3 regions of the Mesorhizobium sp. USDA 3734 genome follow, and region 1 is predicted to be linked to each of the others. Evidence: predicted binding sites of a transcription regulator. Region 1 holds the regulator's gene; each other region holds the start of a gene.
What was found. Region 1 encodes PhoB, which activates phosphate uptake and scavenging genes when phosphate is short. Its sites were predicted from a motif close to TGTCATNNANCTGTCAT; they were not measured.
Positions count from the first base shown of each region.

Region 2: a site for PhoB is predicted at 7,305-7,321, ahead of ACZ89F_RS17785 (RNA degradosome polyphosphate kinase). Genes of this name have one in related genera too.
Region 3: a site for PhoB is predicted at 5,520-5,536, ahead of phnC (phosphonate ABC transporter ATP-binding protein). Genes of this name have one in related genera too.

Region 1 covers NZ_JBWCCW010000001.1:7,363,056-7,373,086, forward strand. Annotated here, with positions in the region: gene ACZ89F_RS35345 (PAS domain-containing protein) at 1-1,813, shown strand, start outside; gene pstS (phosphate ABC transporter substrate-binding protein PstS) at 2,327-3,385, shown strand; gene pstC (phosphate ABC transporter permease subunit PstC) at 3,448-4,437, shown strand; gene pstA (phosphate ABC transporter permease PstA) at 4,441-5,292, shown strand; gene pstB (phosphate ABC transporter ATP-binding protein PstB) at 5,289-6,092, shown strand; gene phoU (phosphate signaling complex protein PhoU) at 6,118-6,825, shown strand; gene phoB (phosphate regulon transcriptional regulator PhoB) at 6,845-7,534, shown strand; gene ACZ89F_RS35380 (ROK family protein) at 7,551-8,798, opposite strand; gene xylF (D-xylose ABC transporter substrate-binding protein) at 9,069-10,031, shown strand, end outside.
Region 2 covers NZ_JBWCCW010000001.1:3,620,137-3,630,167, forward strand. Annotated here, with positions in the region: gene ACZ89F_RS17760 (SDR family NAD(P)-dependent oxidoreductase) at 1-329, shown strand, start outside; gene fumC (class II fumarate hydratase) at 586-1,983, shown strand; gene ACZ89F_RS17770 (DoxX family protein) at 2,222-2,641, shown strand; gene ACZ89F_RS17775 (DoxX family protein) at 2,791-3,195, shown strand; gene ppx (exopolyphosphatase) at 3,503-5,038, opposite strand; gene ACZ89F_RS17785 (RNA degradosome polyphosphate kinase) at 5,038-7,239, opposite strand; gene ACZ89F_RS17790 (zinc-finger domain-containing protein) at 7,385-7,630, shown strand; gene ACZ89F_RS17795 (FAD-dependent monooxygenase) at 7,648-8,889, shown strand; gene ACZ89F_RS17800 (TIGR02117 family protein) at 8,923-9,591, opposite strand; gene ACZ89F_RS17805 (amino acid ABC transporter ATP-binding protein) at 9,707-10,031, opposite strand, start outside.
Region 3 covers NZ_JBWCCW010000001.1:63,667-73,697, forward strand. Annotated here, with positions in the region: gene ACZ89F_RS00335 (sugar phosphate isomerase/epimerase family protein) at 1-784, shown strand, start outside; gene phnE (phosphonate ABC transporter, permease protein PhnE) at 1,034-2,401, opposite strand; gene phnE (phosphonate ABC transporter, permease protein PhnE) at 2,490-3,446, opposite strand; gene phnD (phosphonate ABC transporter substrate-binding protein) at 3,505-4,413, opposite strand; gene phnC (phosphonate ABC transporter ATP-binding protein) at 4,585-5,442, opposite strand; gene ACZ89F_RS00360 (DUF1868 domain-containing protein) at 5,572-6,282, opposite strand; gene ACZ89F_RS00365 (DapH/DapD/GlmU-related protein) at 6,369-6,986, opposite strand; gene phnL (phosphonate C-P lyase system protein PhnL) at 6,983-7,690, opposite strand; gene phnK (phosphonate C-P lyase system protein PhnK) at 7,746-8,522, opposite strand; gene ACZ89F_RS00380 (alpha-D-ribose 1-methylphosphonate 5-phosphate C-P-lyase PhnJ) at 8,519-9,418, opposite strand; gene fosX (FosX/FosE/FosI family fosfomycin resistance hydrolase) at 9,415-9,834, opposite strand; gene ACZ89F_RS00390 (carbon-phosphorus lyase complex subunit) at 9,831-10,031, opposite strand, start outside.

The DNA of each region.
Region 1 (10,031 bases):
CGTCAGGCATCAATTTGCCCGCAAGGGGGCGATGATCGCCTCCGACGGGTCGCTCTACCTGATCGGCTCGACCACCGACATCACCGAGTTGAAGACGCGCGAGGCGGAATTGCGCGAGGCCCGGCAGCGCGCCGTGCTCGCCGATCGCGCCAAATCGGAATTCCTCGCCAATATGAGCCACGAGATCCGCACGCCGATGAACGGCGTGCTCGGCATGGCCGAACTCCTGGCCAAATCGGACCTCGACCCGAAGCAGAAGACGTTTACCGACATCATCGTGAAATCGGGCAACGCGCTGCTCACCATCATCAACGACATACTGGACTTCTCCAAGATCGATGCCGGTCAGCTGGTGCTCGATCCGGCGCCCTTCAATCTTGCCGAGGCGATCGAGGATGTGGCGACGCTGGTGTCGACACGCGCCAAGGAGAAGGACCTCGAGCTCATCGTGCGCGTCGAGCCTCGTCTCGAAAATCTGTTCATCGGCGATGTCGGCCGCATCAGGCAGATCGTCACCAACCTGCTCGGCAACGCGGTGAAATTCACCGATGAAGGCCATGTGCTGGTCGACGTCACCGGGGAGAGGGTTCCGACCGGGACGAAGCTGACGATCTCGGTCACCGATACCGGCATCGGTATCCCCGAGGAAAAACTGAAACTCGTGTTCGAGAAATTCAGCCAGGTCGACACCTCGTCGACGAGGCGGCACGAGGGAACCGGCCTCGGCCTCGCCATCACCTCGCGGCTGGTCGAGCTGATGGGCGGCGACATCGGGGTCGAGAGCGCCGAAGGCAAGGGCTCGACCTTCTGGTTCTCGGTGACGCTGCCGCGAGCCGGACAGCAGAACGGACAACGCATCATGCCGATCGACGTGACCGGCGCGCGCGTGCTGATCGTCGACGACAATGCCGTCAACAGGGCCATCCTGACCGAGCAGATGACATCGTGGACGTTCGATTCCTGCGCGGCCGAAAGCGGCGCCGAGGGTCTCAAGGTGCTGATCGCCGCCGCCGCCTATGGCGTGCCGGTCGATTGCGTCGTGCTCGACTACCAGATGCCTGAGATGAGCGGCGCCGAAACGGCGCGGATCGTGCGCAACACCGCCGGCCTTGCCGGCACGCCGATCATCATGCTGACTTCGGTCGACCAGTCGCTCGCCAACACCAGCTATCGCGATCTCGGCATCGATGCCCAGCTGATCAAGCCGGCGCGCTCATCGGTACTGCTGGAAACGCTGGTCGCTACCATCCAGCGGCATCGCCACAACACGAGTGGCAGCGACGCGCTGCCGCTCGCAGCCGACGTCGCTGCAAACAATGTTGCGCGGCCGCAGCCCTCTGCGCCTTCCGAACAGCGGGCGCTGCTGCAGCCGCCTTCGATTCGCCCCCGGCCATCCGTGGCGGGTGGCGGCGACAGACTGGACATCCTGGTGGCCGAGGACAACGAGGTGAACCAGATGGTGTTCACCCAGATTCTCGGCGAGACCGGTTATGGTTTCGAGATCGTCGGCAATGGCCGCAAGGCGCTCGACGCCTTCGGCCGGCTCAATCCGTGCATGATCCTGATGGATGTCTCGATGCCGGAGATGAACGGGCTGGAGGCGACCGCCGCCATTCGCAGGCTGGAGGAAGAAACCGGCACGCATGTGCCGATCGTCGGCGTCACCGCGCATGCGCTGAAGGGCGATCGCGAGCGCTGCCTGGAGGCCGGCATGGACGACTATCTGCCCAAGCCGATCAGTCCACGGGCCCTGCTCGAGAAGGTCGAGCGCTGGATCGGCGCCAGCCGCCAGGCCCAGCGCAACGCCGGGTAAGGGATTCTCGTCGCACCTGCTGGCGAGAAGCCATGCGGAGATTCGTGACGCGTCGCGCGTGCAGCACCATGGTGCGATCGCACCATATCAAAACTGTGCCTGATCGAGACAATGACCATATTCGAATTCCGCTCTTCCCAGTTACGGGCGGGAGCAGCGACCGCCGGCATGAGACAGCGTCAACCTACCCCAACGGACCTGTTTTCGGCGATGGCCCGGCCACGACACCGTCTGGCCGAGAGCAACGCGCTCCCGTCCGGATTTTCTTTGCCGAGGCGGCGATGCCGAAACCGCGGGCCAGCCGTGGTCTGAAACGGCGCAAGTGCCTGATTCCCGGAGCAAAGCCGGGCTCTATCGCGAGCGCCTGCCGGCCGGCATTTTCCTCACTCCGATGACGCGTTACCGGGGTGACATCAAACTGTCATGCGACTGTAATAATCGAAGGCTATTGGCCTCAGCGGGCGCCGAGAGGAATGGCGCCGAGAGACCATCTTCCGAACAGGAGCAGGCCACATGAGACATTTCATCCGCTCGGCGGCCGTTGCGATTGCAATGGCCGCGGCGTCCACCCTCACCCTTTCCGCGGCAATGGCTGCGGACATCTCCGGTGCTGGCGCCACTTTCCCCTATCCGATCTACGCGAAGTGGGCTGATGCCTACAAGAAAGAGACTGGCAACGGTCTCAACTACCAGTCGATCGGCTCTGGCGGCGGCATCAAGCAGATCAAGGCCAAGACTGTTACCTTCGGCGCCTCCGACGCGCCGCTGAAAGGCGAGGATCTCGAGTCCATCGGGCTCGTCCAGTTTCCGATGGTGATGGGCGGCATCGTCCCCGTCGTCAATCTGGAAGGCATCAAGCCGGGCGAACTGGTTCTCGACGGCCCGACCCTTGGCGACATCTTCATGGGCAAGATCACGCAGTGGGACGACGCCGCGATCAAGAAGCTCAATCCGGATGCCAAGCTGCCTTCGCAGGCGATCGCGGTGGTGCATCGCTCCGACGGTTCGGGCACCACGTTCAACTTCAGCTACTATCTCGCCGACGCCAACGCGGACTGGAAGTCGAAGGTCGGCGTCAACACGGCACTCGAGTGGCCGGTTGGCATCGGCGCCAAGGGCAATGAGGGCGTTGCCAACAACGTCTCGCAGACCGGCGGTGCGATCGGCTATGTCGAATACGCCTATGCCAAGCAGAACAAGCTCACCTACACCGACATGATGAACAAGGATGGCAAGAAGGTTGAGCCGACGGCTGCAGCCTTCTCGGCCGCGGCCGCCAATGCCGACTGGAACTCGCAGCCGGGCTATGGCGTCATTCTCGCCAACCAGGCGGGTGCGGAATCCTGGCCGATGACGGCGGCAACATGGGTTCTTCTGTACAAGAAGCCCGATGATGCCGCTGCCACGGGTGAAGCGCTCAAGTTCTTCGCCTGGTCCTATGCCAAGGGCGACGAGATGGCCAGCGAACTCGACTACGTCCCGATGCCTGACAACGTGGTCAAGAGCATTGAGGAGACCTGGGCCAAGGAAGTCGTCGGCAGCGACGGCAAGCCGATCTACTCGGCCATGTAATCCTTGACAGGGAGGGCGCCTTCCAGGCGCCCTCCCGTTTTTCTTTCGAACGCGAGGGCTAGATGACTACCGTTTCCGAAGCCATGCCATCGTTAGCCGCCATGCAGGCCAGGGAAGCGACGGTGCGGCGCTTCGCGCTCACGGATGCGATTTTCCGGGCGGCCACACGCTTCTCCGCCATTCTCGTTCTGCTGATCCTGGGCGGCGTCGCGATTTCGCTGTTCGTCGGATCATGGCAGGCGATGTCGACTTTTGGCGTATCGTTTCTGACAACCGAGAGCTGGAATCCGGTCACCGAGAAGTTTGGTGCGCTGGCGCCGATCTACGGCACCGTCGTCACCGCGGCCATCTCCATCCTGATTGCGGTGCCGATCGGCATCGGCATTGCGATATTCCTGACCGAGCTGTGCCCGCGCCCGCTGCGTAGGCCGATCGGCATCGCGGTCGAACTTCTGGCCGGCATCCCATCGATCATCTATGGCATATGGGGCCTGTTCATCTTCGCTCCTTTCGTGCAGACCACGATCCAGCCTTTCTTCATCAATCTTTTCCATGACGTCCCGGTATTATCGAGCCTCTTTGCCGGCCCGCCCTACGGCATCGGCCTGCTGACATCGTCGATGATCCTTGCCATCATGGTGCTGCCCTTCATCACCTCGATCACCAAGGACGTCTTCGACACGGTGCCGGCGGTGCTGAAAGAGTCCGCTTACGGCATTGGCTGCACGACCTGGGAGGTTACGCGCCGCGTCGTCATTCCCTACACCCGCGTCGGCATCATGGGTGGTGTCATGCTGGGATTGGGCAGGGCACTTGGCGAGACCATGGCGGTGACCTTCGTCATCGGCAATGCGCACCGTATCAGCGCCTCGCTGTTCGCGCCTGGCACGACGATTTCAGCGACCATCGCCAATGAATTCACCGAGGCCGATGGCGAGCTTTACACGTCATCGCTGATTGCTCTGGGCCTGATCCTTTTCGTCATCACCTTCCTGATCCTTGCCATCGCACGTTACATGCTGATGCGCATCGATCGCCGAACCGGAGCCTGACCGATGTCGACAGCCACATCGCTTCACCGCCGTCGCAAGACGAGGAATTCCGTGATGATGACGCTTTGTCTGGTCGCGGCGGGCATCGGCCTTGCCTGGCTGGCGCTCATTCTCGGCGCGCTTCTCTACAAGGGTCTCGCAGGCCTTTCGTTGTCGGTGTTCACCGAAATGACGCCGCCGCCCGGCGATGCCGGTGGCCTGCTCAACGCCATCTATGGCAGCGTGGTGATGACGGTCATCGCCGTCATCGTCGGCACGCCGATCGGCGTGCTGGCCGGGACCTATATGGCCGAGTATGGCCGCTTCTCGCGCCTCACCACGATCGTGCGCTTCATCAACGACATCCTGTTGTCCGCACCGTCGATCATCATCGGCCTGTTCGTCTACGAGCTCCTGGTGCGGCCGATGGGGCATTTCTCGGCCCTTGCCGGTTCCGTCGCGCTCGCCATCCTCGTCATCCCGGTTGTCGTGCGTACCACCGAAGACATGCTGAATTTGGTGCCGAACGCCTTGCGCGAAGCCGGCACCGCGATCGGCGCGCCGCGCTGGGTGGTCATCAAGTCGGTGGCCTACCGTGCCGCGCTTTCCGGTATCGTCACCGGCATCTTGCTGTCGATCGCCCGCATCTCCGGCGAGACGGCACCGCTGCTCTTCACAGCGCTCAACAACCAGTTCTGGTCGAGCAATCTCAACGCGCCGATGGCCAGCCTGCCTGTCACCATCTTCCAGTTCGCTCTCAGCCCTTACGAGGAATGGCAGCAACTGGCCTGGACCGGTGCACTCATCATCACATTGACGGTTCTCGCGCTCAGCATCGTTGCTCGCAGCCTGACCGGACGCAGAGAGGACAAATGAGCCAGATGTTGTCTCCAGACATGACGATCGCTGCCGAGGCAGCCGCCAAGATCAAGATCGAGGTGAAGAACCTCAACTTCTACTACGGCCAGTCGAAGGCGCTGAAGGACATCACGCTGTCCTTGCCCGAGCGCAGCGTCACCGCCTTCATCGGGCCTTCGGGTTGCGGGAAGTCGACGCTGCTGCGCGTCTTCAACCGCATCTACGAACTCTATCCCAAGCAGACCGCCGAGGGTCAGGTGCTGCTTGACGGCCAGAACGTCCTCGACCGCTCGCAGGATCTCAACCTGCTGCGGACCAAGATCGGCATGGTGTTCCAGAAGCCGACGCCATTTCCGATGTCGATCTATGAAAACATCGCTTTCGGCGTCAGGCTCTATGAAAAGCTCAGCAAGTCCGAGATGGACGGCCGTGTCGAGCAGGCGCTGAAGCGCGCGGCACTCTGGACCGAGGTCAAGGACAAGCTCAACGCCAGCGGCCTCAGCCTCTCCGGCGGCCAGCAGCAGCGGCTCTGCATCGCCCGCACCGTGGCGGTGAAGCCGGAAGTCATCCTGCTCGACGAGCCGGCCTCGGCGCTTGACCCGCTGTCGACCGCCAAGATCGAAGAGCTGATCGACGAGTTGCAAGCCGACTACACGATCGTCATCGTCACCCACAACATGCAGCAGGCGGCGCGCGTGTCGAAGCAGACGGCCTTCATGTATCTGGGCGAACTGGTCGAGTTCGACCGCACCGAGAAGATCTTCACGTCGCCCCGCGAGAAGCGCACGCAGGACTACATCACCGGCCGCTTCGGCTGAGTTCAGGCATACGAGGGACAAGATCATGGGCGAACACACAGTCGCTTCTTTCGACGAGGATCTCGGACAGATCAGCAGGCTCATCAGTGACATGGGCGATCTCGCCGGCTCGATGGTCGGTGGCGCCACCAAGGCGCTTTTGAATTCCGACAACGCCCTGGCACAGCGCGTCGTCTCCGACGATGCGATCATGGATGCGCGCCAGCGCGAGCTCGACGACCGCGCCATCACCTTGATCGCCAAGCGGCAGCCGATGGCCGACGATCTGCGCCATGTCGTCGGTTCGATCCGCATGGCCGGCGATCTCGAACGCATCGGCGACCTTGCCAAGAACATCGCCAAGCGCGTCGGCACCGTCGGCCTCAGCGTCACGCCGCGCGAGTTGTCGCATTCCATCGACGCAATGGCGCAGCTGGTGCTGATCCAGGTGCAGGGCGTGATCGAGGAGTATGCGGCCCGCGACGCCGCGGCCCTGGCAAAACTGCGTGCCGACGACGAACGCATCGACGTCAAATACACCTCGGTGTTCCGCGAACTCCTGACCTACATGATGGAAGACCCGCGCAACATCACGGCCTGCACGCATCTGTTGTTCTGCGCCAAGAACCTCGAGCGCATCGGTGACCATGTGACCAACATCGCCGAAAATGCCTATTATGTTCTGACCGGCACGCAGCTGCCCGCCAATCGTCCGAAGCAGGACGAGACGGCAATGTCCGCGCCGGCGGCATGACGACAGGGGTGACCAGTCTATGATCGCGCCACGCATCATGGTGGTGGAGGATGAGGAGCCGCTAGGCGTGCTGCTCCGCTACAATCTCGAATCCGAAGGCTACCAGGTCGAGGTGGTGACGCGCGGCGACGAGGCCGAGATCCGGCTGCAGGAGAACGTTCCCGACCTTCTGGTGCTCGACTGGATGGTGCCTGCGGTTTCCGGCATCGAACTCTGTCGTCGGCTAAGAATGCGTCCCGAGACCGAGCGGCTGCCGATCATCATGCTGACCGCGCGCGGCGAGGAAAGCGACCGCGTGCGTGGCCTGTCGACCGGCGCCGACGACTATCTGGTCAAGCCGTTCTCGACACCGGAATTCATGGCTAGGGTAAAGGCGCTGCTGCGCCGCGCCAAGCCGGAAGTGCTGTCCAGCGTGCTCAAGGTCGGCGACATCGTGCTCGATCGCGAGTCGCACCGGGTCTATCGCAAGAAGAGCGAGATCCGGCTCGGGCCGACCGAATTCCGCCTGCTCGAGTTCATGATGCGCCATCCCGGCCGCGTGTTCTCGCGCAGCCAACTGCTCGACAATGTCTGGGGCGAGACGATCTATATCGACGAGCGCACGGTCGATGTGCATGTCGGCCGGCTGCGCAAGGCGGTCAACAATGGCCGCATGCCGGATGTCATCCGCACCATTCGTGGGGCCGGATACGCGATCAGGGAAGACTGAACTCCCTCGTTTGAACTCACGCCACGTTCTTGCCGGTGAGGCCGGATCTCGTCTGCGCGCCGGGTGCAAAAATCTCCTGGTCGACGAAGGTCAGCGCGCGCATGGCGCAGCCTTCGCGGATCAGCGGCAGTTCGTTCGGCTCGGTGTCGAAGGAAATCGATTTCGAGTGCTGGCCGCCGGCGGTCTGGGCAATCGCCTTGCGCAATGCGGGCTCGATCAGGTCGAAGGCAGCGGCGCTGACGCCGACCATGGCAACGGGCGCCGGATCGATCAGCGCGAACAGGCTGCCGAGACCGTAGCCGAGCGCTTCGCCGGCCTTGCGATAGGCCTCGCGCTCGGGGCCATCCTTTTCGCGGGCCGCGGTCGCCAAGGCGCGCATGTCGGCGTCGCTGACATCGGCGACGGGTTCTGCGTCCTCACCCAACTGCCTGGCGTTGCGCCAGATGGCGTAGTTGCCGGCATAAGCTTCGACGCAGCCGCGCCGTCCGCAGCGACACAGCGCACCGTTCGGCTGATGGATCATGTGGCCGAACTCACCGCCCGAGGAATGAGTGCCGGTGAACAGCTCGCCCTTCAGCACCAGGCCCATGCCGATGCCGTGCGACAAAAGGATGGCGATGAAATCGTCGCGGTAGCGATCAGGATCTCGCCATCGCAGCGCTATCGCCATCATGTTGCAGTCGTTTTCCATGGTGGCGGGGATGCCGAACTCGTCCTCGAGTATGTCGGCGAAGGCGATGTCGGTGTGCGGCGTGATCGGCGACCACAACATGGCGCGGGCGCGGGTGTCGGTGATGCCCTGGATCGCCAGCGCGATGCGGGCGACGCTGCGGACGTCAAGGTCGGGGTCCTCAAGACGGCGCCGCACGATGGCGACGCATTCGCCGATCAGCGCCTCGCGGGACATCGTCAATGTGTCCAGCCGGCGCTGTTCCTCTGATATCACTTGGCCGGCATAGTCGATGACGGCGACGGAGAGAAAATTCAGCGACAGCACCACGGTCATCACCGCCGCCGCTTCCGGATTGAGGCCGAGGCCGACCTGCGGCCGGCCGCGTTTGAGCGAGCCGGCCTCGCTTGGTTTGCTTTCGGTCAGGATGCCTTCGCCGATCAGGTCGGAGGAGATCGCCGATATGGTCGAGTGGCTGAGGCCCGTGGTCGCGGCGATCTCGGTGCGTGATGGTTGTCCGGCGCGGCGCACGGCCGCAATCACCATCGCCCGGTTGCGCCGGCGCAAATCGTCGTGGCGGATTCCGACCGACATGTTTACTCAAGTCCTCCCGGTCGCCGCGGCTCTCCGTGCCCCTCGAACGCTGTCGGCAACGCAGGCAAATACTGGCAGAAGCCGCCCACTCTGTCATTTATTTATTCCGGAGCTCGAAAAAAATTCGCGAGCACATCAAAATCCATCAGAATCAATGTTGACAGCGTTCGGGTGTTGGACCAGTATTTTTTCGAGGCTCGAAAAAATAGAGCCTCTGTGCCGGCCTTCGGGTCAGTTTGGTCGCGCCATACGCGGCGCAGGGAGGATATTATGAAAAGATTCACAGCCGCCATCCTGGCGGGTGCCGCCATGTCGCTGACGCTCGCGTCGGTTGCGCAGGCGAAGGACAAGGTCATTGGCGTTTCGTGGTCCAACTTCCAGGAAGAGCGCTGGAAGACCGACGAGGCCGCCATGAAGACGGCGATCGAGGCCGCCGGCGACAAGTACATCTCCGCCGATGCGCAGTCCAATCCCGGCAAGCAGCTTACCGATGTCGAAAGCCTGATCTCGCAGGGCGCCAATTCGCTGATCATCCTGGCGCAGGATGCCTCGGCCATCGGCCCGGCGGTGCAGAAGGCGCTGGACGAAGGTATTCCGGTCGTCGGCTATGACCGTCTGATCGAGAACAAGGACGTCTTCTATCTGACCTTCGACAATAAGGAAGTCGGCCGCATGCAGGCCCGCGAAGTGTTCAAGGTCAAGCCGGAAGGCAACTATGTCTTCATCAAGGGTTCGGGTGCCGATCCGAATGCCGACTTCCTGTTCTCGGGCTCGATGGAAGTGCTCAAGGAAGCCATCGACAGCGGCAAGATCAAGAATGTCGGCGAGGCCTATACGGACGGCTGGCTGCCCGCCAACGCCCAGAAGAACATGGAACAGTTCCTCACCGCCAACGACAACAAGGTCGATGCCGTGGTCGCGGCCAATGACGGCACAGCCGGCGGCGTCGTCGCGGCGCTGACGGCGCAGGGCCTTGCCGGCACCGTGCCGGTCTCGGGTCAGGACGGCGATCACGCCGCGCTGAACCGCATCGCGCTCGGCACGCAGACCGTGTCGGTGTGGAAGGACGCGCGCGAACTCGGCAAGAACGCCGCAGAGATCGCCTCGCAGCTCGCCGACGGCAAGAAGACGAGCGACATCGCCGGCGCCAAGGACTTCACGACGCCTGGCGGCAACACCGTCAAGTCGCTGTTCCTGACCCCGGTTGCCATCACCAAGGACAATCTCAACGTG
Region 2 (10,031 bases), 3.7 Mb from region 1:
CGAAGCGGCCGTCGAGCCTCTATTCCCTGTCGAAGGGCGCGTTGAACTCGCTGACCAAATCGCTGGCCTTCGAACTCGGCGCGCGCCGCATCCGCGTCAACGCCATCGCGCCCGGCACGGTCGACACCGCCATGCGGCGCAAGACCGTCGACAATTTGCCGGCCGAGGCAAAGACGGAGCTGAAGGCCTATGTCGAGCGCAGCTATCCGCTCGGCAGAATCGGCCGCCCCGGCGATCTGGCCGGTATCGCGGTCTATCTGGCCAGCGAAGAGGCCGCCTGGACCAGTGGCGGTATCTTCTCCGTCGACGGGGGATACACGGCCGGGTGAGTTGCCTTTCTCCCCCTTTGAGGGGGAGATGGCCGGCAGGCCAGAGGGGGTCGCCTTGCGTAAAGCGCCGGCCTGTTCCGGCGGCTAGGGGAGTTGCGCCCGGTCGAACTGACCCCCTCTGTCGCCTTCGGCGACATCTCCCCCTCGAGGGGGGAGATCACCTTCAACCGATTTGCATCCTTGCCGCCCGCATTCTCCGCTTGAAGCCGTTTGTGCAACGCGATACGCCGTTGCCGACTTCGACAAGGAGAGACCCGTGACCGCTGCAAAGACCAGAACCGAAACCGACACGTTCGGCCCGATCGAAGTCGCCGCCGACCGCTATTGGGGCGCGCAGGCGCAGCGTTCGCTTGGCAATTTCAAGATCGGCTGGGAAAAGCAGCCGGCGTCGATCGTGCGCGCGCTGGGCATCGTCAAGCGGGCGGCGGCCGAAGCCAATATGGACCTTCAGCGGCTTGATCCGGCGATCGGCAAGGCGATCATCGCGGCCGCGCAAGAGGTCATCGACGGCAAGCTCAACGACCATTTCCCGCTGGTGGTCTGGCAGACCGGCTCGGGCACGCAGTCCAACATGAACGCCAATGAGGTGATCTCCAACCGGGCGATCGAGATGATGGGCGGCGTCATGGGCTCCAAGAAGCCAGTGCATCCCAACGACCACGTCAATATGAGCCAGTCGTCGAACGACACCTATCCGACGGCCATGCACATCGCCTGCGCCGAGCGCATCGTGCACGACCTCTTGCCTGCGCTGAAACATCTGCACAAGGCACTTGAAGCCAAGACCAAGGCCTTCGCGCACATCATCAAGATCGGCCGCACGCACACGCAGGATGCCACCCCCCTCACGCTTGGCCAGGAATTTTCGGGCTACGCGGCGCAGGTCGCCTCGTCGATCAAGCGCATCGAGCTGACGCTGCCCGGCCTGCAGGAGCTGGCGCAGGGCGGCACCGCCGTCGGCACCGGCCTCAACGCGCCGGTTGGCTTCGCCGAACGGGTGGCGGATCGTATCGCCACTATTACCGGCATCGCCTTCGTTACCGCGCCGAACAAGTTCGAGGCGCTGGCAGCCCATGATTCCATGGTGTTTTCGCACGGCGCCATCAACGCGGCGGCCGCCGCACTGTTCAAGATCGCCAACGACATCCGCTTCCTCGGTTCCGGCCCGCGTTCGGGCCTCGGCGAACTGTCGCTGCCGGAAAACGAGCCGGGCTCGTCGATCATGCCGGGCAAGGTCAACCCGACCCAATGCGAGGCGATGACGCAGGTCTGCGTGCAGGTGTTCGGCAACAATGCGGCCCTCACCTTCGCCGGCAGCCAGGGCCATTTCGAGCTCAACGTCTACAACCCGCTGATGGCTTACAACTTCCTGCAGTCGGTGCAGTTGCTCTCCGACGCCTCGGTCTCCTTCACCGACAATTGCGTCGTCGGCATCGAAGCGCGGGAAGACAACATCAAGGCGGCACTCGACCGCTCGCTGATGCTGGTGACGGCGCTGGCGCCCACCATCGGCTACGACAATGCCGCCAAGATCGCCAAGACCGCGCACAAAAAAGGCACCACGCTGCGCGAGGAAGCGCTGGCCACCGGGCTGGTCAGCGAAGCCGATTATGACCGGCTGGTGCGGCCGGAGGACATGACGCATCCGGGGTGAGCAATTCCAGGAAAAGTGTCTTGCGGTTTTCCGTCCGGAATTGCGTCAACCAGAAACCCGACATTTCGCAACGGGAGAATTTCCTCACGTCGCGACCTGACCCGACGCGAATTTTGCGTCAGTCGCCCGATCACGGAAATGTAAGCGCTGTGAACAATGTGTTGCCGGATCGACGGCTTTGGTGAACAGTCGGCTTGGTCTATCTGAGTGGTCATTCAAACCCATTCGGAGAGCCACCATGTCCATCAACACTTCAGTCGCCGGTTCCGGCGCTTCCAATGCCTCGACCACCATCCTCCTCGGCCGCGTCCTGCTCGCCGTCATCTTCCTGCTTTCAGGTTTCGGCAAGCTCACTGCCATCGCCGGCACAGCCGGTTATTTCGGCAGCCTCGGCCTGCCCTTGCCGACCGTAACGGCCATTGTCGTCGGCCTGATCGAGCTTCTCGGCGGTCTCGCCATCCTCGTTGGCTTCCAGACCCGGGCCGTGGCCTGGGTGCTCGCGGTTTTCACGGTGGCTACCGGCTTGGTCGCCCACACTGGTTGGGCCGACCAGATGCAGATGATCCAATTTCTCAAGAACCTCGCCATCGCTGGCGGCTTCCTCCTGCTGGCCTCCTCGGGCGCTGGCGCCTATTCGATCGACGCCAAGCGCGGCTGAGCCAAGCCTGGCAATAGCTGAACAAAAAAGCGGCACGGAATTTTCCGCGCCGCTTTTTCGTTGTCCGTATATGCCGCCGATCTGCGGTCCGGAATTTCTGCTAGGATCGGGGACGAGGCCAACCGGCGGCCGACAACGGAGGTGAACGCATGCCCCGCAACGCGCTGCTCCTGCTTTCCCGGCTGCTGTTCGCCGCCCTGTTCGTGCCTTCGGGCTTCCAGGCACTTTCCGATATTGCCGGCACCACTGGCTATTTCGCCGGCCTCGGCCTGCCGCTGCCGACACTTGCCGCCTGGGGCACAGGACTGTTCGAACTGATCGCCGGGCTGCTCATCCTGGTCGGTTTCCAGACCCGGATCACAGCGCTGCTGCTTGCCGCCTTCTGCATCGCCGCCGGTTTCATCGGCCATTACGGCCAGGGTGGCGGCGACGCGATGCTCGCCTTCCTGCACCAGCAGATGCTGATGAAGGACATCGCCATATCAGGCGGCTTCCTGGCATTGGCCATGGCCGGCGCCGGCGCATGGTCGGTCGACGAACGTGGCGCGGTTTGATCTATGCTTAAACGCGCCTGAGTTGGTCGACCCCCACTCCGTCTCGGCTTCGCCGAGCCACCTCTCCCTCGATCGACGGGGTAGAGGAAGGGCGCGAGCCTATTGCCGCCAACGCTTTTCCAACGAGGCTCCCTTCCTTTCCCTCCGGAGGGGGGGAAAGGTGGCGCTGCGAAGCAGCGACGGATTGGGGGAAGCCGGTCCTTAAGCGCGAAGCCGCTGATAAATGAGCACGAGCGAGCTGGTCCGATATCGGGAAGCGCCCGATAAATCACGCTCTGGTAGGCCGTGTTCATTTCACCGAAACGTCCTATTTCACTGAGACGCTGGGACCGCCCTCGACGGCCAGCACCAGCCGGCGGTTGGTTATCTTGGCCAGCTGCGCCAGGCGCCCGGCAGGCCGTTCACCATAGAGATCGGCCAGCGATGCAGGCAGAACCAGCGCCAGCACGCCGTTGGCGCGCTGTTCCCATTTCAGCCTGGGCATGATGCCGGGCATCGACGCCGTCAGCAGATAGACGACGCGCATCATCGCTGCCAGCACGCGGGCGCGCTCCAGATAACGCGGCGAAGCCAGTGCCTTTATCTCGGGTGCGATGGCTTCGTTGAAGATGCCGTCGTGACGATAGGCGTTGGCCAGCGCCAGGAAGGCGCGGCCGGGATGGTCGACACCGAAGAAGGACGCATGCGCAATGATGTTGAGCGATTGCTTGCCGCGATATTCGGGGTGCGCACGCCAGCCGATGTCGGCCAGCAATGCGGCTGCATGGCGGTAGCGCGCCTCGTCCTCGGTCTCGTCAATGCCGAAGGCGGCAAAGGTTTTGGCGGTCCAGTCGACAAGTTCATGCGCATGGGTGACGGAGCGTGAGCGCAGGCGAGCGAGTTCCTCCGAGGCCGAAATCAAGGGATCGGCCTTCTGCTCGGCCGCGTCGAGCAGCGAATAGAGAAAGCCTTCGCGCACGCCGAGCGCCGACACGATGATCTTCGACGGCTGCATCGCCGTCATGATCTCCTGCAGCACGATGGCGCCATAAGGCAGCAGCGAACGGCGGTTCTTGGAAACGCCTTCGATCCCCTTGACCTTCTCGATCTCGGCTTTGGCCACCTGCTTGAGGAAGTTCGTCGCGCTTTCGGCTGATATCTCGTAATGGTGCATGACGCCGAGCGGATAGTTGGTCATTTCCATGTGCAGCCGGGCGAGATTTCGCCAGGTGCCGCCGACGGCGTAGAAGGGCCTGCCCTGCCCGCCCTTCAACAGCTTCGCCTTCGCCAGTTCGTCACGCGTGATCTTGGCCGCCTGGGTCAGCGAGTTCTTGGCCATATCCTGCAGGCGCAGGCCACCCAGCGGCAGCGTTATGCCGTCACCGATCGCTTCGCCGTTGACGTCGACCAGTTCGAGACTGCCGCCACCCAGATCGCCGGCGATGCCATCGGCCGGGTGAAAGCCGGAAATGACGCCGAGGGCCGAATAATAGGCTTCCTGACGGCCGCTGATCACACGGATCTCAGTCTTCAGCACATCCTCGGCGCGGTGGATGAAATCGGGACCGTTGACCGCCTCGCGGGCGGCGGCGGTCGCCAGCACATACATATGCTCGGCGCCGGCCTGGTCGGAAAGCGCGCGAAAGCGGCGGAACTCCTCCATCGAGCGAGTCACCGCCTCGGGGTCGAGTTTTCCGGTCGAAACGATGCCACGGCCGAGACCGGCCAGCATCTTTTCGTTGAACAGCATGGTCGGCGAGCGCGCCAGCCCCTCATAAACGACGAGACGGATCGAGTTCGATCCGATGTCGATGATGGATAGCGGTCGGCGGTCCTGCAGCCGGCCCTGGGAATCAGACAGCATCAGCTGGACGCTGCGGCGTTCTTCTTGCGACGCTTGAACTGCGCAATGCGCTTGGGCGCATGCGACTTCAGCGCGTCACCCCGTCCGGACAGGCTCGGATTGGTCATGAAATATTCCTGCGCGTTGAACGGTTCCTCGCCCTCCTCCAGCACCACGCGCCGGGAGGTTCCATCAGCCAATACGTCGAAACTTTGCTGATTGTCCATGATGTTGCCCAGCATGATCTGGCCAAGGATCTGTTCATGCACAGTTGGATTGGTGATCGGCACCATGGTCTCGACGCGGCGGTCGAGATTGCGCGGCATGAGATCGGCCGAAGAGATGTAGACGATGGCCTCGTCCGACGGCAGGCCGTGACCGTTGCCGAAGCAATAGATGCGGCTGTGCTCGAGAAAACGGCCGACAATCGATTTTACACGAATGTTTTCCGACAGGCCCGGGACCTGCGGCCGCAAGCAGCAGATGCCGCGCACGACAAGGTCGATCTCGACGCCGGCGCGGCCGGCATCATAGAGCGCGTCGATGATGATCGGATCGACGAGCGCATTCATCTTCATCCAGATGCGCGACGGCCTCCCTTCCACCGCATGGGCAATCTCGTCGGCAATGTGCTTCAGGATACGGCTTCTCAACGTGAACGGCGAGATCGCCAACCGCATTTCATCCGTCGGTTCGGCATAGCCGGTGATGAAATTGAAGAGCTGGGCGACGTCGCGGGCGATCGTCGGGTCGGTGGTGAAGAAGGACAGGTCGGTGTAGATGCGCGCGGTCACCGGATGGTAGTTTCCGGTGCCGAGATGCACGTAGTTGCGAAGCTTGCCGTCCTCGCGCCGCACCACCAGCGACATTTTCGCATGGGTTTTCAGCTCGAGGAAGCCGAACACCACCTGCACGCCGGCGCGCTCCAGGTCGCGCGCCCAGCGGATGTTGGCTTCCTCGTCGAAGCGTGCCTTGAGCTCGACCAGCGCCGTGACCGACTTGCCGGCCTCTGCCGCGTCGACCAGCGCGCGCACGATCGGGCTGTCATTGGAGGTGCGGTAAAGCGTCTGCTTGATTGCCACCACTTCCGGGTCGGCCATCGCCTGGCGCAGGAACTGCACCACCACATCGAAGGATTCGTAGGGGTGGTGGACAACGATGTCCTTCTCGCGGATGGCGGCAAAGCAGTCGCCGCCATGCTCGCGGATGCGCTCGGGAAAACGCGGATTGTAGGGCGTGAATTTCAGATCGTCGCGCGGGACGGCGACGATCTCGGAGATTTGGCTGAGCGCCAGCGGTCCGGTCAGGACACTGATGCGGCTCGACGACACGCCAAGCTCGCCGGCGACGAAGTCGCGCAATTCGGAAGGCATCAGCCTGTCGAATTCGATGCGGATCACCGAACCGCGCCGACGCCGCTTCAGCGCCGTTTCGAACAGGCGCACCAGATCCTCGGACTCCTCCTCGACCTCGATATCGCTGTCACGAATGATGCGGAACGTGCCAGAGCCCTTGACCTCGTAGCCGGGGAACAGCTTGCCAATGTACAGGCCGACAGCCTCTTCCAGCGGGATGAAGCGAACATGATGCTTGCGGTCCGGCAGACGGATGAAGCGCTTCAGCGCCACCGGCAGACGCAGCAGCGCGCTCATCTCTTCGCCATTCTTGCGATGGCGCAATTGCAGCGCCATCGAGAAGCCGAGATTGGGAATGAACGGGAACGGATGCGCCGGGTCGATCGACAGCGGAGTCAGCACCGGGAACACCTGCTCCTGGAAATGGTCTTCCAGCCAGACCTTCTCCTCCTTGGTGAGCGCATCGCGGGTGATGCTCTCGATGCCTTCCTTGTTGAGCAGCACGGTGAGCGCCGAAAGGCTCTTCTGCTGGTCTTCCTGCAGCCGCTCGACCTCACGCAGCAGTTGTTCGAGCTGCTGTTCGGGGGTGCGGCCGTCAGGGCTCTTCAGCGTGATGCCCTCGCGCACCTGGCCGGCGAGGCCGGCGACGCGCACCATGAAGAATTCGTCGAGATTGGCGGCCGAGATCGACAGGAAGCGGACGCGCTCCAGCAGCGGATGATTGAGGTTCAGCGATTCCTCGAGAACGCGCCTGTTGAATTGCAGCCAGGAAAACTCCCGGTTGACGAAGCGATCGGGGTTGCCGCCCTCCGGACGGGCCACCTCGACGTTCACGAATTCGCTCTGCACCGGCTTCAGTTCGTTCATGGTTCCTGCTCTTCCCACCCGCTCAAGCCGGTTAACCGGCTTAACTTATCCTCTGACAGGCTTTTGCGACAGTTTCATTTCATCGATCTTGCAAAGAGGCCTGTTATGATCCAGATGCAGAAGAGACTGCGTTAAGGAGACGACGATGGCAGGCGGTTCCATTCCCCATTTTCAGAACGATGCGGGCCATCCGGCAATCGACATCGGCGTCAAGGAATTCATGTGCACCGGCGCCAATCCGCCTTTCGACCACCCGCATGTGTTTCTCGACATGGGCGGCGACAATGAAAAAGTCTGCCCCTATTGCTCGACCCTCTACCGCTATTCGCCCAAGCTGAAGGCGACCGAAACACTGCCGGCCGGCTGCATCTATATCGACCAGGCCGCCTGATTCCTTCGGCAAGCCCGATGAACGACACGCGTTCCCGGCAAGTCGTCATCGCCGGGGCGGGCGTCGCCGGGCTGACCGCAGCCCTTGCATTCGCCGAACGCGGCTACTCGGTACGGGTGTTCGAACAGGCGCAGCGCCTGGAAGCAGTCGGCGCCGGCCTCCAGCTTTCTCCCAACGCGACACGCATCCTTCGCCAGCTTGGCGTACTCGACCGTCTGCTGCCGGTAGCAGTGCGGCCGGAAGCGGTGGTGCTGAAGGATGCCGCAACGCTGCGCGAACTGGCACGGGTGCCGCTGGGACAAGCCGCTGAAACGCGCTGGCAGGCGCCCTATCTCGTCGCTCACAGGGCCGATCTGCAGAGCGCGCTGACCGCGCGCGTTGCCGAGATGCCGGATATCCATCTCACCACCGGCGCCCGGATCAGCAGCGTTGCCACCGGCACGCATGGCATCACCGCGACGGCCGAGTTCGACGGCAAGACCATCGCGGCCGAGGGCTTCCTATTGGTCGGCGCCGATGGCGTCTGGTCGTCGGTGCGCGGGCTTGTCGATTCGGCCAAAAGGGCGACCTCGCCAAGAAGCCGGTTTTCCGGCGAACTGGCTTGGCGCGCAACCATTGCCGCGCAAAGTGCCGCGGGGCAGGCTTTCGCGGCGATCGGCGCTCCCGACTGCGTCACCACCTTCCTGCACCCCGGCTTCCATATGGTCGCCTACCCCGTCAGCAAGGGCGACGCCTTCAACCTCGTCGCCTTCACCAGAGGCGAGCGCATTGCCGAGGGCTGGTCCGGCCATGCCGATCCACGCATCCTCGCCAGCGCAACGCGCGGCACCGCGCCTGGTCTTGCAGAACTGGTGGAAATGGTTGGCGCGTGGCTGACTTGGCCGCTCCATACTGTCGAACAGAACCAGCCTTGGACAAGGCCAGACGGCATCGCGCTGATCGGCGACGCCGCGCATGCGATGACGCCGTTCGCGGCGCAAGGTGCGGCCATGGCGATCGAGGATGCGGCGCTGCTTGCCGATATCATCGCCGACTTCCCTGCCGATCCAGCACAAAGCCTTCAGATCTGGGAGAACCTGCGGCGGCCGCGCGTCGCAAGGGTCGCTCGTCGCGGCGCCGTCAACCGCCTCGCCTGGCATGCCACGGGCCCCGTGGCTATTGCGCGCAATCTGTTCCTGAAAATGCGCTCGTCGGAAAAACTCGCGGCGGATCTGGATTGGCTCTATGGCTGGCAGCCGCAGAAAGTCATTCGACGCTGAAACATGGGCCTGAATATCAGCCCTTGAGCACAGCTAGTTATACAGCCGCATCGACAGGCCAAGCGATACAGGCAGCGGGTTCCACCAGCCAGTGCGCAGGCCGGCGGTGCGCAAGGCGGCCGCCGTCCAGGTGTTGCAGCCGACCAGTGCGTTGAAGTGGCCGTTCGCCTCATAGAAGCCGTCGAACCTGGAATAGGCCGCGTCCGGAACAAGGATCGGGCCCTTCGGCCCTCGCTGAAAACTCGCATCGATGAAATCGAGCAGCGCCGCGAACCGATCCTCACCGAGGTCGAACCCCGCGACGTCCGGGCGCCCTTCGACGATGTCACCGGCGACATCGACATGCATGACCGAAGCATCGATGGTCAGCGCCTTCATCACCGGCACCGCCTTCAACTCGGACCATGTCGGCGTCTCCAGGTAGAAGGCGCGGCCGCCCCAGCCGAAGACGATGTAGCGGACCTCCGGACTGTCGGCCGGTATGCCGGCGTCGACCAGGAAGTGGAAGCGCTGGCGCACGGCATCATCGACCGGAATGGCGATGTCCGTGTGGATGGCATTCTTCAGCACCAGGACGTGGCGCGCCGTGGCCGGCGTGGCGGCAGCCGGCCGCCACAGCGGCCGCGGCACGAGAGCGCCCATCGTCGCGGCAAGCGCAACGACGATCAGCAGAAGGCCTAGACAACGTCCCAGTCTTTTCATGAATGGCGGCCCTGCAAACGCGACCCGGCGCGACACAACACGCCCGCCTCCCGCTCATCCATACGCAAAAGAGCCCGGCAGTGTTTCAGCCGGGCTCCCCGTGGTCGTCGAAGGCCTAGTGCAGGATCTGCGACAGGAACAGCTTCGTGCGCTCATGGCGCGGGTGGTCGAAGAACTCGGCCGGCGTGTTCTGCTCGACGATCTGGCCCTGGTCCATGAAGATGACGCGGTTGGCGACCTTGCGGGCAAAGCCCATCTCGTGGGTGACGCACAGCATGGTCATGCCTTCTTCGGCAAGGCCAACCATCGTCTCCAGCACTTCCTTGATCATTTCCGGATCGAGCGCCGAGGTCGGCTCGTCGAACAGCATGATGCGCGGGTTCATGCACAGCGAGCGGGCGATCGCCACGCGCTGCTGCTGGCCGCCGGACAGCTGGCCG
Region 3 (10,031 bases), 7.3 Mb from region 1:
CGACATCAAGGCGACCGGCTTCGATGGCGTCGAGATACCGATCTTCGCCGGAACGCCGGACGACTACAAAAAGCTCGGCGAGCTGCTCGACCGGATCGGGCTGGAGCGGACCGCGGTTTCGGCCATGGGCGATCCGGCGATGAACCTGATCGCGGCCGATGCGGCAACGCGCAAGGCCGGTGTCGACTATATGAAATGGGCTATCGACTGCGCCAATGCGCTCGGCGCCACTACGCTGAGCGGCCCGCTGCATTCGACGCTCGGCGCCTTTTCCGGCGCTGGGCCGACGGTCGCCGAGAAAAAGCGGTCGGTCGCCTCGCAACGCGCCATCGGCGATCATGCCGGCAAGAGGAACGTCACCATCGGGCTCGAGGCGCTCAACCGCTTCGAATGCTATCTCCTCAACACGATGGCGGATCTATCGGAGCATATCGACGCCATCGACCGGCCGCACATCAAGGCGATGTACGATACCTTCCACGCCAATATCGAGGAGGCCGACCCGATCGGCGCCTACACAAAACACCGCCGGAATGTCGTGCACATCCACATCTCTGAGAACGATCGCGGCGTGCCGGGACGCGGCAACATTCCGTGGAAGGAAACGTTCTCGGCCATCCGCAAGAGCGGCTATGACGACTGGCTGACCATCGAGGCGTTCGGCCGTTCGCTGAAGGATTTGGCGGCGGCGACCAAGGTGTGGCGCGATTTTTCCGAGAGCCCGGAAGCGGTGTACCGGGATGGGTACAAGCATATCAGGAATGGTTGGAAGAAGGCGGCTTAGGCGCCCTCCTCATAGTGGGGCTGAGCAAAGCCGCCCGACACCTGCCGCCGCGTTCCTTCACACCCCCCTCTGTCCTGCCGGACATCTCCCCCGCAAGGGGGGAGATCGGATGTCCGTCGGCCTTCGCTAATCTTAGGCGTTGGAAGGACGGCGCCGTCAGCGGAACCGCCCGATCTCCCCCCTTGCGGGGGAGATGGCCGGCAGGCCAGAGGGGGGTGCTGTCCCGCCGACTTTTCGCCCAATTGACGATCATCCCTGCTCGACCTGGATCCTGTTGTAATCGTGGATGGTCTGGCTCAGCCGGCGGCGCAGGAAGTTGGAAATGTTGTCGAAGATGAAGACGACGAGCAGGATCAGCAGCACCATGTAGAAGACGTTGGCCCAGTTCGAGTTGGTGCGCATCGCCTCCCACAGTTTCAGGCCGATGCCGCCGGCGCCGACGGCGCCGATGATGGTTGCGCCGCGGGTGTTGGATTCCCACTGGTAGAGCGTCTGGCTGATGAACACCGGCACCACTTCCGGCAGCACGCCGTAGCGTTGCACCAGGAGGCCGTTGGCTCCGGTCGAGGTGACACCTTCGCGCGGCTTGTCGTCGATGTTCTCCAGCGCTTCGGAATAGGTTTTGCCGAGCGTGCCGATCTCGGTGAAGAAGATCGCCGCGCTGCCCGCCAGCGGCCCGGGGCCGAAGGCGCGGGTGAAGAACAACGCCCAGATCAGCATGTCGATCGAACGCATGAAGTCGAAGAAGCGCTTGAGCACCTGGTTGACCAGCCGGCTGGGCGTGATGTTGCGGGCGGCGAAGAAGGCCAGCGGGAAGGCGACGATGCCGCCCAGCATGGTGCCGAGAAAGGCCATGACGATGGTTTGCAAGAGTTTCGTCCAGACATCGCCATGCTGCCACTGGGCGTTGTTCCAGATGTTGTCGCCGGCCAGCGCCAGATTGGACGTGCCCGGTTCCAGTTCCGGTCCGGAGACGATCAGCGAGGTCACTTCGCTTGCCGACTTGCCGAAGAAAGGCGAGCGGGTGTCGAAGACGAAGTTTGCCCAGCCGAGAAAACGCTTGCGTATCCTGACGCGGTCGACGGCGACGCGGGCCTCGCCGGCAAAGCCCATGTCGGCGACGACCTCATCTTCATGCGCGGTGATCCAGCCGGGAACCGGTCCGGAGATCAGCGGCTTGCCGGTGTCTAGCCCGACTGCAACGGTTTCACCGTTGGAAACTATCGTCGCTTGCGTCTTGTTGAAGGTGATCGACTTGGCGGTGCCGTCGATCAGGATCGTCACCGAACCATCGGCATTGGTCTTGACCCAGTCCGGATTTGGATTCGGGCCGAGCACCGAGAAGCGTGGATATTTGGCGGTGATCTGCGGTTCATCGAGGCGGAAGATCGGCTGCACGTCGTAGCTGATCCACTGGGTCAGAAACAGCGGCAGGCGCTCCCAGTGCGATTCCCGCATGACCTGCGGCAGGTTGAAAAACCACAGCGCGTAAAGGAGGTAGAGAAAGATGCCGCCAGCCAGCAGAAGCGGCCCGAAGCGCTTGTGGAGCGGCCGCCGGAACACCTGCGGGAAGCGCTCTTCGATCGACTGGATTTCATCGGCGGTCATTGTGGCCATGGGTAGCCTTCCTGGTTTGCCATGATCTTTGGACAAAACGGGTTCCCGTTTGTCCGAGAAAACCGGATGCCACTTTTCGGGATCATGGTCATGCCCCCATCACGAAGGCCTGCTCGCCGACAAGCTTGCGGCGCAGCCAGGCGGAGAACTGGTCGACGATGAAGATCGTCGTGAACAGGAGCAGCACAAGAGCTATCGTTTTGGCGCCGAAGCCACGCGAGATCGACAGCTTCAACTCCTCGCCGATGCCGCCGCCGCCGACCGCGCCCATGATGGTGGAAATGCGGACGTTTATTTCAACGCGCAGCAGCGTGTAGGACATGAAGTTGGGCAGCACTTGCGGCAGGCCGGCAAAGCGCACCCGCTCGAACCAGTTGGCGCCGACCGCCCTCAGGCCCTCCTCGGCGCGCATGTCGATGTTCTCGTTGATTTCGTAGAAGAGCTTGCCCAGCGCGCCGATCGAATGCAGGCCGATGGCGATGATGGCGGCAATCGGACCGATCGAGACGATGGCCGCAAACAGGCCAGCGATGACGATCTCGGGAAAGGCGCGCAGCAGTTCCATGAAGCGCTTGACGATCAGCCGCAGCACCGGATGCGGCGTCAGGTTGCGCGCGGCGATGAAGGAGAACGGCACGGCGAAGACGAAGCCGATGAAGGTCGAGACCAGCGCCACGTTGAGCGTGGTCAGCATCAGCTCGAAATATTCAGGGATGTAGAAGCCGCCCCAGACATAGGCGCGGCCAAGCGGAAAGTTGAATTCCTGGGTACCGGTGTCATGCGGAGAGGCGATGTCGAACATCGCCCGCCAGACATCGTTCCAGTCCTTGGGGACGAGCCAGCTCAGGAAATCCAGCAAATGCGGCAGCCGGTCGAAGAAATGTCCGGCATTGGCCTCGTTGGCGAACCACATGGTGCTGCCGAGCGCGACAATGAGCAGGCCGACACCGATGGCTGTGTAGAGCCGGCGCAGCGACGTCTGGCGACGCCAGGCGTCGGCCATCTGGTGAGTGGCGCCGGAAGGGGCTGTCTCGGAAAGGGTCATGATCGGACATGCAAGAAGGGCGGCGTTTTCTCGACGCCGCCCTTCCTGATTTTTGCCGTTAGCCGCCGATGGCTGCCTTACGGGCTTCGACGATGACGTTGTAGAAGTCTGCCTTCACCGGGACGTAGCCGGTAAAATCGCCACCTTCGACGCCTTCGAAGCAAGCCTTGTCCTTCTTGGGCAGGCCGGTGAAGAAGGCAGCAAGCTTGGCGGTCATGTCGTCGCCGAGCGCGGTGCGCACGACCAGCGGGCCGTTCGGAATCAGGCCCGAGCGCCAGACTTCGACGAAGTCGTTGGGGTCGACGGCGCCCTTGGCGACTTCCTTGTGGAAGGTGCCGGAGGTGTAGCCGTCCTTGAAGTCGCCAATGCCGGAGGAATCGTCCACCGCCACGTCGACCTTGCCGTCACGCACGGCCAGGACGTTGTTCTCGTGGCCGCCGTTGAACTGGGTCGAAGCGAAGAAGGTTTCGTTCGAAGCGCCGGTGTCCTTCGGGATCTGGGTCAGCGGGATCAGGTAGCCGGAGGTCGAATCCGGATCGGCGTAGCCGAGCTTCTTGCCCTTGGCCGACTTGATGTCGGTGATGCCGGAGGATTTCAGCGCCAGGCCGATCGAATAATAGCCGGTGGCGCCATCGGTCTGCTGGGTGGTGAGGATCGGGGTGACCGCCTTCGGGTCCTTGAGAACGACGCTGGCATAGCCGGAAGCGCCGAGTTCGGCGAAGTCGAGCGTGCCGCCGAGCAGGCCCTGGATGACGCCGTCATAGTCGGCGGCGGGGAACAGCGAGACCTTTTCGAAGCCGAATTCGGTCTTTAAATGGTCGGCGAGGCACTGGTAGTTGCGCAGCCGGTCAGTTTCGTTTTCACCGCCGAGAATGCCGACGCGAAATTCCTTCATATCGGCGGCATGCGCCATGCTGGTCGCCATGGCGAGCACCGAAACGGCGCCGAAAACCATCTTCCTGAACATTGGATATCTCTCCTGTAGGTTCCGGCCCCGCGCCGGCAGCGTTATCGATTTTGACAGGTGCCCTTGACGTGGGCTGGCGATCCCAGCCGCTCTTTTTTGGTCCATGATCTCTGGACAAAACGGTTCCCGTTTGTCCGAGAAAACCGGTTTCCACTTTTCGGGATCATGGACTCAATATCCCGGGAATGCGGGCTCGAGCGGTCCGGCGGATGCGGCGATCTTTCGGCTGAAGGCAACGGTGGTCGAGGTGATGGCCTCGGAGATTTCCTGGCCATTGCTGTCGGCGCCATAGACGAGACGCACGGCCTCGCGGTTGAGCTCTTCCGGCGGGCCGTCGAAGACGACCTTGCCGGCGGCCATGCCGATGATGCGGTTGCAATAGGTGCGGGCGGTATCCAGCGTGTGCAGATTGGTGACGACGGTGATGCCTTCGCGCAAATTGATGTCCTGCAGCGAATCCATCACCACCTTGGCGTTGAGCGGGTCGAGCGACGCGATCGGCTCGTCGGCAAGGATCACTCTGGGCTGCTGCATCATGGCGCGGGCAATGGCGACGCGCTGCTGCTGGCCGCCCGACAAGGTGCCGGCGGGCTGCAGCGCGGTGCGGGCAATGTCGAGCCGCTCGAGTGCTGCGATCGCCTCGGCGCATTCGGCGCGAGAGAACATGCCGAACAGGTTGGTGATGGTCGAGCGGTGGTTCAGCTTGCCGAGCAGCACATTGGTCAGCACGTCGAGGCGCGGCACCAGGTTGAACTGCTGGAAGATCATGGCGCAGTCACGCTGCCAGCGCCGCAGCGGCGAGCCGCGCAACTGGGAGACCTCGGCGCCGTCAAAAAAAATCGACCCCTGGCTGGGGTCGATGAGACGGTTGATCATGCGAAGAAGGGTTGATTTGCCGGCGCCCGAACGGCCGATAATGCCAACCATCTGACCCTGCGGGATCGCGATGTTGATGTCGCTGACGGCAGTGTTCTTGCCAAATCGTCGGGTGACACCGCGGATTTCGAGCGTGGCAGAGGTTGCTGGCATGGGGCAGGTTCCAGTCCGGACCATTGATCGTCAGGCTCTCGCCTAACGCAGCCACATGAACCTGCCGTGTCGCGATGATGTCAGTTTTGTTACGCTCCACAGGCGCGACGACCGGCGCCTGGCTGGCGATCAGCCGAGCACCTGCAATTCCTCGAAATGCTTCATGTCTCGGAAGGCGCAGAAGGCGGGCGCCTTGATCTCGATCTCTGGTGCCTGCCGGTCGAAAAGTGCCAGGCAATCGTCGAACAGCGCCTGCCACGCTGCCGCACGGTCGTCTGCAAGGCGCTGGATCTGGTAGGCGAAGGTGATGTGGAAGACGTAGGTATCGTGATCGGGATGCCGGTAACCGAACGGCCCGGCCAGCGCGTCGCGCCAGGCGCGCATGATGCGCAAATCGTCGTCGGTCGCGCCGGCAACGGTGAGGCCGGTCGGCAGAACTTCGACGACCTTGATCTTGAACGGGCCGAAGCCCTCGAAGCCCTTCAGGCGTTCCAGATAGAGGCGGGTCATGGCGTCGATGCTGGTGTCGAGCGGCACGTCCTGCGGCCAGTAGGGCAAGCGGCGGCGATATTCGATGATGCCCTGGAACAGCGTCATGTGCAGGCTGGAGACGGGCGTGAAAGCCAGCCGGTCGGCGTCTTGCATCGCCAGCATACGGTCGCGCACCGCAAGCACCACAGCCTCCGACGATGAACCGCTGACGAGGTGGCTGACGACCGTGTTGCCGGGCTCGATCAGGAAATTGCCTGATGTGTCGTAGCGCGTACCGAGATGAACCGGCGGCTTCGGATTTGAGCCGGCAAAGAATGCGGCGAGCGACGATTTGACAGAAACGGACATTGCGATCTCCAGGGAAAGGCCTGCGTCCTGCCCGGGCGATGTGTCAGGGATATGAAACCGGTTAGCCCATGACGATGATGTGAAGACTATCCGCCATGCTTTTCCAGAAAAGCCTCAGCCTCAAGCGAACGAAAATCATCGAGCGACGCGCGTAGCCTTGCATGGTCCCAGTCCCACCAGGCGAGTGCCTGGTAGCGTTCGGCGGTGCGGCGGTCGAAGCGTTCGCGGATCGGCTTTGCGGGTACGCCCGCGACGATGGTGTAGGGGGCGACATCCTTGGAGACCACTGCGCCGGCACCGACCGCGGCGCCATCGCCGACGGTGATGCCGGGCAGGATGGTCGAGCCGTGACCGAGCCAGGTGTCATGGCCGATGGTGACCCGCCTGGCGCGGCGCTGGGCGAAGAACTCGCTCTCGTGCTCGGCGTCGTCCCAATAATCCGAGGCGCGATAGGTGAAATGGTGCAGCGTCGGCCGCCAGGTCGGATGATTGGTGGCGTTGATGCGCACGCTGGCTGCAATGTTGGAAAACTTGCCGATCGTTGCGCACCAGACAGCGCAATCCTGCATCATGTAGGAATAGTCGCCAAGCTCGCTTTCCGACACGCGGCTGCGGTCGGCGATCTCGGTCCAGCGGCCGAGCGTCGAGTTCTGCACCTCCGCTGTCGGATGGACCAGCGGTGTCTCGGACAATTTCCTCGTCATGCGGCGATTTTTCCGGGAGCGAAAGCGGTGACGTCGATGACGCGGTCGGCAACCGCCTCACGCACGTCGTGGTCATGGAAGATGCCGAGCAAGGCGACATCAGCCGCCTTCTTGGCGGCGATGAGTTCGATCACGACATCGCGGTTCCTGGCATCGAGCGAGGCAGTCGGCTCGTCGAGCAGCAGGATCGGGTGCTCGGTGATGAAGCCGCGTGCGATGTTGACGCGCTGCTGCTCGCCGCCGGAGAAGGTCGCCGGCGGCAATGCCCACAGTTTCTCCGGCAGGTTGAGCTGCGCCAGCAAGGCGCGTGCCTTGCCACGGGCAATCTCGCGATCCTCGCCGCGCTCGACCAGCGGTTCGGCGACGACATCGAGCGCCGAGACGCGCGGCACGGTGCGCAGGAACTGGCTGACATAGCCGATCGTCTGCCGGCGCACGGCAAGCACGGTGCGCGGGCTGGCCGTGGCGAGATCGATCAACCCGTCATCGTGCATGACGATGATCTGGCCTTCGTCGACGGCGTAGTTGCCGTAGAGCATCTTCAGGATCGAGCTCTTGCCGGCACCGGACGGGCCGCCGAGCACGGTGCATTCGCCTGCCCTGATCGAGAACGAGACACCGGCGACAACAGGCAGTTTGATGCCGTCGCGCAGATGCATGGTGAAGCTTTTTGCTACGTCGGAAATGACGAGGGGGGTGGGCACTAGAAGGCCCTCCCATAGTCATTCGTTTGTGGGCCATGCGCTGGAGCAATCATCGTCAAACCTGCAGAATCGAGGAAACAAGCAATTGCGTGTAGGGCGCTCGTGGGTCGTCGAGCACGCGGTCGGTGAGGCCGCTTTCGACGACGCGGCCGTCCTTCATCACCATCATGCGCTGAGACAAAAGCCGCGCCACGGCAAGGTCATGGGTGACGACGATGGCCGCCAGACCAAGATCGGTGACCAGACCCCGCAGCAGGTCGAGCAGGCGCGCCTGCACCGAGACGTCGAGGCCGCCGGTGGGTTCGTCCATGAACACCAGTCGCGGCCCGGTGACGAGATTGCGGGCGATCTGCAGGCGCTGGCGCATGCCGCCGGAAAAGGCGCGCGGCTCGTCGTCGATGCGGTCCTCGTTGATCTCGACACGCGACAGCCAGTCGACGGCGGTGGCGCGGATCTTGCCGTAGTGACGGTCGCCGACCGCCATCAGCCGCTCGCCGACATTGGCGCCGGCCGATACCGTCATGCGCAGGCCGTCGGCGGGGTTCTGATGGACAAAACCCCAGTCGGTGCGCATCAGGAAGCGGCGCTCGGCCTCGCTCATGCGGTAAAGTTCGCGGAACTGGCCGTCGCGCATGCGGTAGCTGGCGGTGCCGGAACTGGGCAGCAGCCGCGTCGACAGGCAGTTGAGCAATGTCGTCTTGCCGGAGCCGGACTCACCGACGACAGCCAGGACTTCGCCCGGCCACAGGTCGAAGGAGACGTTGTCGCAGCCGACGCGCGAGCCGTAGAATTTGGAGAGCGCCGAGACGCGCAGCAGCGGTTCGTCGGTCATCGCGCCGGCTCCATTGTTTCAGAGGCAAGATGGGTTTCCGGGGCAAGATGGCCGCGATGGCCGTCCGCCCGCCGCTTCTCGCAGTGATCGGTGTCGGAGCAGACGAACATGTGGCCGCCATGGTCGTCGAGGATGACTTCGTCGAGATAGACATTCTCGGCGGCGCACAGTGCGCAGGGCTGGTCGAAGGTCTGCACCTCGAACGGATGATCCTCGAAGTCGAGGCTGACCACTTCGGTGAACGGCGGCACCGCATAGATGCGCTTTTCGCGGCCGGCGCCGAACAGCTGCAATGCCGGCGAGCGGTGCATCTTGGGATTGTCGAATTTCGGCGTCGGCGACGGGTCCATCACATAGCGACCTTCGACCTTGACCGGATAGGCATAGGTGGTGGCGATGCGGCCGTGCTTGGCGATGTCCTCGTAGAGTTTGACATGCATTAGGCCGTATTCCTCCAGCGCATGCATTTTCCGCGTTTCGGTTTCGCGCGGTTCCAGGAAGCGCAGCGGCTCGGGAATCGGCACCTGGTAGACCAGCACCTGGCCCGCCGTCAGCGGATGCTCGGGGATGCGGTGGCGGGTCTGGATGATGGTGGCGCTGGCGGTATCGGTGGTGACAGCGACATTGGCGACCTTCTTGAAGAAGGCGCGGATCGACACCGCGTTGGTGGTGTCGTCCGCGCCCTGGTCGATGACCTTCAGCACGTCATCGGGGCCGATGATCGAAGCGGTGACCTGGACACCGCCGGTGCCCCAGCCATAAGGCATCGGCATTTCACGAGAGGCGAAGGGCACCTGATAGCCGGGAATGGCGATGCCCTTGAGGATCGCCCGGCGGATCATCCGCTTGGTCTGCTCGTCGAGATAGGCGAAGTTGTAGGTGGCGATGTCGGTCATGATGCGACCTCAAATCCCTTGGCGTAGCGCGCCAGCCGCTCATTGAGCGTGCCGGTGTGCAGTTCGAACATGTGGTTGTCATCGTCGTAGAAATAGATCGAGCGGCCTTCGCCCTCGACGCGCGGGCGTGGCGGCCGCATGTCGAGCCCGAGCTTGCCGACGCGCTCGGCGTAGCGGTCGAAATCGGCGTCGTCGATCTTGAAGGCGATGTGGTTGTAGTTGCGCTCCGGCAAGGGCTCGCCCTCCATGATGGCGATCCAGATGTCGCCGATCAGGAAGAATTTTTCGCGCGACAGCGAGAACTGCTTGGCGTCGCTGGCATAGACTTCGCGCGCTTCGAAAACTCCGGTCAGGATTTCGGTCATCCGGTCGAGGTCGCGGACGATGAAAGTCATGTGGGACAGGCCTTCGATCATTCCGCGGCCTCCCGCTTCTCTTCGACCTTCGCGGGGTTTTCGTGCGCGTCGTATTCGGCGCGCATGCGGCGCACGAGATCGAGTTCGGCCTGGAAGTCGACATAATGCGGCAGCTTCAAATGCTCGACAAAGCCGGTCGCCTGGACGTTGTCGGAATGCGAGATGACGAACTCCTCGTCCTGGGCAGCGGCGACGAC